One region of the Nostocoides sp. genome, then DNA from elsewhere that is predicted to be linked to it. Evidence: predicted binding sites of a transcription regulator. Region 1 holds the regulator's gene; the other holds the start of a gene.
The links. The regulator Rex, encoded in region 1, represses fermentation and respiration genes when NADH is low (regulators of the CRP and FNR family bind a similar motif). The targets are predictions, from matches to a motif close to CTTGTGAANNNNTTCACAAG.
Positions count from the first base shown of each region.

Region 2: a site for Rex is predicted at 1,980-1,999, ahead of PKH97_RS07400 (geranylgeranyl reductase family protein). Genes of this name have one in related genera too.

Region 1 is NZ_DAOQZV010000275.1:451-3,856, forward strand. Features, by position in the region: gene PKH97_RS14635 (lysophospholipid acyltransferase family protein) at 1-595, shown strand, start outside; gene PKH97_RS14640 (glutaredoxin family protein) at 648-917, shown strand; gene PKH97_RS14645 (redox-sensing transcriptional repressor Rex) at 1,108-1,776, shown strand; gene PKH97_RS14650 (glutamyl-tRNA reductase) at 1,773-3,260, shown strand; partial or broken gene PKH97_RS14655 (enoyl-CoA hydratase/isomerase family protein) at 3,220-3,342, opposite strand.
Region 2 is NZ_DAOQZV010000076.1:2,390-5,795, forward strand. Features, by position in the region: gene PKH97_RS07390 (isochorismate synthase) at 1-626, shown strand, start outside; gene PKH97_RS07395 (hypothetical protein) at 817-1,899, shown strand; gene PKH97_RS07400 (geranylgeranyl reductase family protein) at 2,017-3,300, shown strand; gene PKH97_RS07405 (NADH-quinone oxidoreductase subunit A) at 3,401-3,406, shown strand, end outside.

The DNA of each region.
Region 1 (3,406 bases):
GACCCAGGTCGCCATCCACGACAAGCACCCTGCGCACCGCCAACTGCGCGAGCTCGGCGCGGACCTGGTCTTCGGCACTCCCGGCCTGGGCAGCATCGCCCGCAAGGGCGGAGCCACCCTCGCCACCAACCCCGACGCCGAACGCCTGTTGACCAGCGGCGAACTCGTCGGTGTCTGGCCCGAGGGCTTCAAGGGTGTCGGCAAGCCGTTCAACGAGCGCTACAAACTTCAACGCTTCGGCCGCGGCGGTTTCGTTTCCGCGGCCATCCGCACCGGGGTGCCCATCATCCCGTGCGCGATCATCGGTGCCGAGGAGATCTACCCGATGATCGCCAATCTCAAGGGCTTGGCCAACCTGGTGGGTCTGCCCTATTTCCCGGTGACGCCCACCTTCCCCTGGCTCGGCCCCCTGGGCATGATTCCGTTGCCGAGTAAATGGATCATCGAGTTCGGCCCGCCCGTCGACACCGGCGCCTTCGACCCGAAGGCCGCCGACGATCCGATGATCGTCTTCGACCTGACCGACCGGGTGCGCGAGACCATCCAGCAGACCGTCTACGGCCTCCTGGCCTCGCGGCGCTCTGTCTTCCACTGACGGCGTGCGACTGCCCCGCGCGCGCCCAGCCCGTATGCCGTCCGCTCACCGCGTGTCCGCACCGGGGGCCGGGACTGTCCCGCCGGTTGTGCTCATCGGCCGCCCGGGTTGTCACCTGTGCGCGGACGCGGAGCCGGTCGTGCGCGCAGTGGCGGCCGAGTTCGGACTGACTGTTGTCGAGCAGTCGGTGGACGACGACGCGCGCCTGAGCGCGGCATACGGCGATCTGATCCCGGTGGTGTTGATCGACGGAGAGGTCCACGCCTACTGGCGGGTCGATCCGCAACGGCTGCGCGCCGCGCTCGGCGCCCGTGGTCGCTGACCCACGGGCGCAGGGTGACGCTGCTCACGTGGCCGTCGCGACGACGAAGGACCATGCCCGCAGGGGTATCTCACTCTGCACGCGAGACTTTGTGAAGGCCTTCACAAGCGCGTAGCCTTGCGAGAAGCGCGAGGGTGCCGATCGGCACCCGGATCGCCCCGACCACGCCTGACAGAACGAGGTGACCCAGGTGTCAGCGACCGAGATCCGGCGTCGCGGCATCCCTGACGCCACGGTCGCCCGCCTGCCCGACTATCTTCGCGCGTTGACCTCGATGAGCGACAGGGGGGTCGTCTCGACCTCCTCCGAAGCGCTCGCGGCGGCCACCGGCGTAGGCTCGGCGATGGTGCGCAAAGACCTCTCGTTCCTCGGCAGTCATGGCGTGCGCGGAGTCGGGTATGACGTTACCCACCTCTCGGTCGAAATCGCCCGGGCGCTCGGTCTGACGCGCGACTGGCCCGTGCTGATCGTCGGCATGGGCAACCTCGGGCGCGCCCTCGCCGCCTATGGCGGTTTCGCGGCGGGCGGATTCCAGCTCGTCGCGCTGCTGGATCGGGATCCCGCAGTCGTCGGCCAGCCCGTGGCCGGCCTGGTGGTCAGCGCGATGACCGCGCTCCCGGCGCTGGCCGCGGCCCCCGACACGCTGGGTGTGATCACCACCCCCGCGCACGCCGCCCAGGAGGTCTGCGACGCACTCATCGCGGCCGGTGTCACTTCGATCCTGAACTTCGCCGCCGTGACCTTGAACGTGCCTGCCGGCGTCGATGTGCGCAAGGTCGATGTCGCAACGGAACTGCAGATCCTCGCCTTCCACAAGCAGCAGCGCAGCCGCGCTCCGAAGCTGGCGGTGGCGCCGTGAGCCTGCTCGTCCTCGGCCTCTCCCACCACAACGCACCCCTCGACCTGCTCGAACGGATCAGCCTCGACGCCTCCGGCCGCCGCGATCTCGCCCACGCCATCGCCGGGAGCGAGCACGTCCGCGAGGTCGTCGTTGTCTCCACCTGCAACCGGACCGAGGTGTACGCCGAGGCCGCCACCTTCCACGGCGCGATCGCGGACATCACCGATGCCCTGTCCGGGCAGTCGGGCCTTCCGCGGGCCGACCTGACCGAGCGACTCGGGGTGCACTACGAGGATGGTGCGATCGCGCATACCTTCCGGGTAGCAAGCGGTCTCGACTCGATGGCGTTGGGGGAGAACCAGATTCGGGCACAGCTGCGGGTCTCGTTGCACGAGGCACAAGCTGCCGGGCTGACCGGGTCGAGCCTCAACCAGCTCTTCCAGCAGGCGTTGCGGGTCGGCAAGCGCGTCCACACCGAGACCGGCATCGAGACGTATTCCTCCTCGCTGGTCGAGACCGCATTCGGGGCGGCCTCGCAGATCGTCGGCCCCCCGGCGCAAACGCGACTCGTCGTCGTCGGGGCGGGCGCAATGGCGGCATTGGTAGCGACCACGGCGGCGCGCGCGGGCTACGGCTCGATCGTCATCGTCAACCGGACGTATGCCCGCGGTGAAGCCCTGGCCTTCCGCGTCGGCGGCCGCGCCGCCCACCTAGCCGAACTTCCCGATGCCCTCGGCGCCGCCGATGTGGTCGTGTCGTGCGTCGGGGCGCCCGGCCTGGTGCTGACAGCATCCGTGGTGGACGCGGCGCGGGCGGGGTCGCAGCGGCCCCAGGTGTTGGTCGACCTGGCGATGCCGCACGACATCGAGCACGCGGCTGGGGACCTGCGGGGGGTCACGCGACTCGGGTTGGATCACCTGGGCGCCCGGCTGCGCGCGGTAACGGGCAACCCCGTCGTCCGGGCGGCCACCGGCCTGGTCGACACCGAGGTCGCCGACTTCATCAGCGCCCGGTCCGTCCAGGCGGCGGTCCCGACGATCGCGGCCATGCGTGAACGAGGCGCCACGATCCTCGCCGGTGAAGTGGGCCGCCTGCGCTCGCGCACGCCGAATCTCGGCGACGCCGAACGTCGCGAGGTCGAGATCGCCATGGGCCGGCTCGTCGACAAGCTCCTGCACGGCCCCACCGTGCGGGTCAAGGAACTCGCGGCCAGCGGCCGGATGGCCGAGTATGCCGACGCCCTTGCCGAACTCTTCGCACCCGCGCCGGCCGCGGAATCGGGGGCGGTGACCTTGCCGGCGCTCGCCTACGACCGACCCAGCGAGGGCGGGTCGAGCGCAGTCACCGGCGCAGCCGCCGGCCTACGCCCTCATGGGGGATCCCGAGCCCCTGCCGTACGTGCAGCCGGGCGGCCGGCACGCCGAAACGCGCCCCGTCGTTGCAGTAGCGCAGGTCGCAGCAGGCGGCGAGGTTCATGCCGCCGCCGATGCAATAGCCCGTGATCTTGGCGATGGTCGGCTTCGCACAACGCCACAGGCTCATGAAATCCTCGGTGTTGCGCTTCATGCCGGCATAATCGACCATCGGATCCCAGGGATAATCCTCCTGGGTCCACTGGTTCTTCGCGCTTTCCTGCGCGTAGCGGACG
Region 2 (3,406 bases), on a different contig from region 1:
CGGTCGCTGGCATGGTGGGGGCCACGCCGGAGATGCTCGTCCGCCTCGATCGCGGCCTGGCCACATCGCGGGTCTTGGCCGGGACGATTCGGCGCACCGGCGACGACGCCCACGATCTCGCCCTCGCCGGTTCGCTGGCCCGGTCCTCGAAGGATCTGGAGGAGCACGAGTACGCGGTCCGTTCGGTCGCCGACGCCCTCGGTCGCCACTGCTCCTCGATGAGCGTGCCGGAGTCGCCGTTCGTCCTGCATCTGCCCAACGTCATGCATCTCGCCACCGATGTCGCCGGGGCGGTCGACGACGGCGCCACATCGCTGGAACTCGCCGCGTCCCTGCACCCTTCGGCCGCCGTCTGCGGCACCCCGACGGCGGCAGCAGATCGGGTCATTGCCGAGCTCGAGGGCATGGACCGCGGCCGGTATGCCGGCCCGGTGGGCTGGATGGATGTCACCGGCGATGGCGAGTGGGGGATCGCCCTGCGCAGCGGTGAACTCGACCCGGCCGACCGGCGCCAGATCACCCTGTATGCCGGGTGCGGCATCGTCGCCGGCTCGGATCCCGCCGACGAGGTCGCCGAGTCCGACGCCAAGTTCATCCCGATGAGGGACGCTCTCACCGATCGCTGACGCTCGGCGGGCGTCCGAGGCGAACGCTGTCCATGCATGACGCCCTGACAGATCCTCGCCGCGCGAAGCGGCCGGCAAGGCGCCGTCGACAAGAAGAAGTCTGATGTGGCACCCAACCGATCCCCGGGGTGCGTAGTCATAGGGGTGACGCCGGCAACGCGGCCGGCGCAGCGACATACAGGGGTCACTCATGTTCTCTCGCAAGTCTTTTCGTGCTGTCATGGCGTCCTGCGCTGCCCTCGCAGGCACGGCCGGGATCGCTGCTGGCGTGACCGCAGCGCAGGCGGACACGGCCGCTGATCTCGCTCCCGCCGCGCCCGCGGCGACCACGGCGGCTGCGGGCTCCAAGGCCGGATATGTCGCCACCATCGAGAACGGTGTCCTCTGGCTGGTCAGCCCGACCGGCGTGAACACCCGCGTCACTGCGGCGCCGGACTCCGACCTGCATTTAGCCGATGTCTCCCGCAACGGCACCCGGTTCCTCTTCACGGCCCCGATCAATGACGAGTCCACCCGCATTGCGGCCTACGACTCGCTCAAGGGTGCCTGGTCGAGCTTCACGACATCGACCGTCGGCTCGGACATCATTCAGGCCCGTTTCACGGCGCCGTCCGCAGCGTCGATCTGGCTGGGCCGGCAGCGACCGGACGGGCAAGCTCCCTTCACGGAGCGGCGCAGCGTGACCGGCGCGCTCGAGCTCTCGGTGCCTGGCGCCTCGAGCGTCCTTCCGGCACCCGACGGCCTGACCTTCGCGACCGATGAGGGGGGCGGCCGAATCCGGGTCAGGGCCACTGCCACGGGCGCGCTGGTGCGCACCCTGCCCGCGGTGACCGGTCGCCGGTGCACGCCGCTGTCCAACTGGGACGCCGCGCGTCTGACGGCGATCTGCTGGAACGACGCGGCCATGCGTATGGACGTCTACCGGTTCGCGTGGGCGGGCGGGGCGCCGAGCGCGCTCACCCGGGCAAGCGCGCCCTTCGGCTTCGACGGCGCGTGGCGCACGAGCAAAGGCATCGTCGCGAGTGACGCGGTGCAGGGCACCGGCGACGGCATCGGCTTCGCCCCGCGCCCCGGCAGCTACACCGCGATCAAGGCCTCCTTTGCGACCTGGGGGATGGCCCACGTACAGACCGCGATCGGCTCCAAGGTGTATGTCATGGGCACCCCTTCCCCCGATCCGACCCTGAGCGCGATGTATGCCTATGACCTCGGCACCGGCAAGACCCTCCTCCTGGGCAGCAACGCCTCGGTCGTCGTCGACCCGCTCCGGTAGTCCGACGGCCCCCCGCAGCCACGACGCTTAGGTAAGCCTTACTTCCACCGTCGGGGGAGCCCTCGCCTAGACTCGGGCAGTTCGTGAAACCATTCACAAGCTCGGCGAGGGAACCCCATGACGCAGCCTGGTGATCAGGCCGATGTGGTCGTCGTCGGCGCGGGCCCGGGAGGCAGCGCTACGGCGGCCTATCTCGCCCAACACGGACTCGACGTGGTGCTTTTGGAGAAGGCCGCGTTCCCGCGCGACAAGATCTGCGGCGACGGCCTGACCCCGCGCGCAGTCAAGGAGTTGATCTCCCTCGGCGTCGACACCACCGGCTGGCAGCGCACCAAGGGCCTGCGGATCAAGGGCGGCGGCCACACGCTGACCCTCGACTGGCCCACGACGCGCAGCTTCCCCGACTACGGCATGGTCCGCACGCGTGGCCAACTCGACGAGACGCTCGCGCGCCACGCCGAGCACCGCGGCGCCCGCCTCCTCGAGCGCACCAGCGTCACCGCCCCGCTGCGTGACGAGCGCACCGGCCGGGTTGTCGGGGTCTGCGCCAAGCGCCTCGACGAGCGCGGTCGCGCCACGGGCGAGACGTATGCCGTTCGCGCCCCCGTCGTCGTCGCCTCCGACGGCGTCTCCTCCCGGCTGGCCACCGCGGCCGGACGCGAGAAGCGCGAGGACCGCGTCATGGGCGTGGCGGTCCGCGCCTACTACAAGACCCCCAAGCAGGACGACTATCTCGAGTCGCACCTGGAGCTGTGGACGCGTCGTGACGACGGCACCCGCATGCTGATGCCCGGCTATGGCTGGCTCTTCCCGCTCGAGGACGGCCGCACCAACGTCGGCCTGGGCATCCTGGATACCTCCAGTGCCTTCGGTCACACCGATTACAAGGACGTCATGCGGCGTTGGGTCGAGGACATCGATGCCGACTGGCACCTGACCCATGACGAGGCGGCCGGCCCGATCCGTGGGGCCGCTCTGCCGATGGGCTTCAACCGCACCCCGCTGTATGCCGATGGCCTCCTTCTCGTCGGCGACGCCGGGGGGATGGTCAACCCCTTCAACGGCGAGGGCATCGACTACGCCCTCGAAGCCGCCCGGGTGGGCTCGGAGTTGATCGCTCAAGCCCTGGCCCGGGGCAGCGACGCGGAGCGGGAGCGGGTCCTCGCGGCCTACCCGGGGGTGATGAAGCACGAACTCGGCGGCTACTTCACCCTCGGCCGCTGGTTCGCCCATGCCATCGGCAATCCCGAGGTCATGCGGATCGCCACGAAATACGGTCTCCCGCGGACCACGCTGATGCGTTTTCTCCTGAAATTGATGGCGAATCTGCCCGACAAGGGTGGTTCCAGTCCCAGCGACCGGATCGTCAATGCCTTGTCGCGTTTGGCTCCCGACGCATGAACGTCGAGTCGTCCGCCGCGTTGTCGGCCCGCCCCCCTAGGATGACGGAGGAATCGGTCGTGACGTGCACCACAACGAACGAAAGGGGAGTTGATCGGTCATGAGC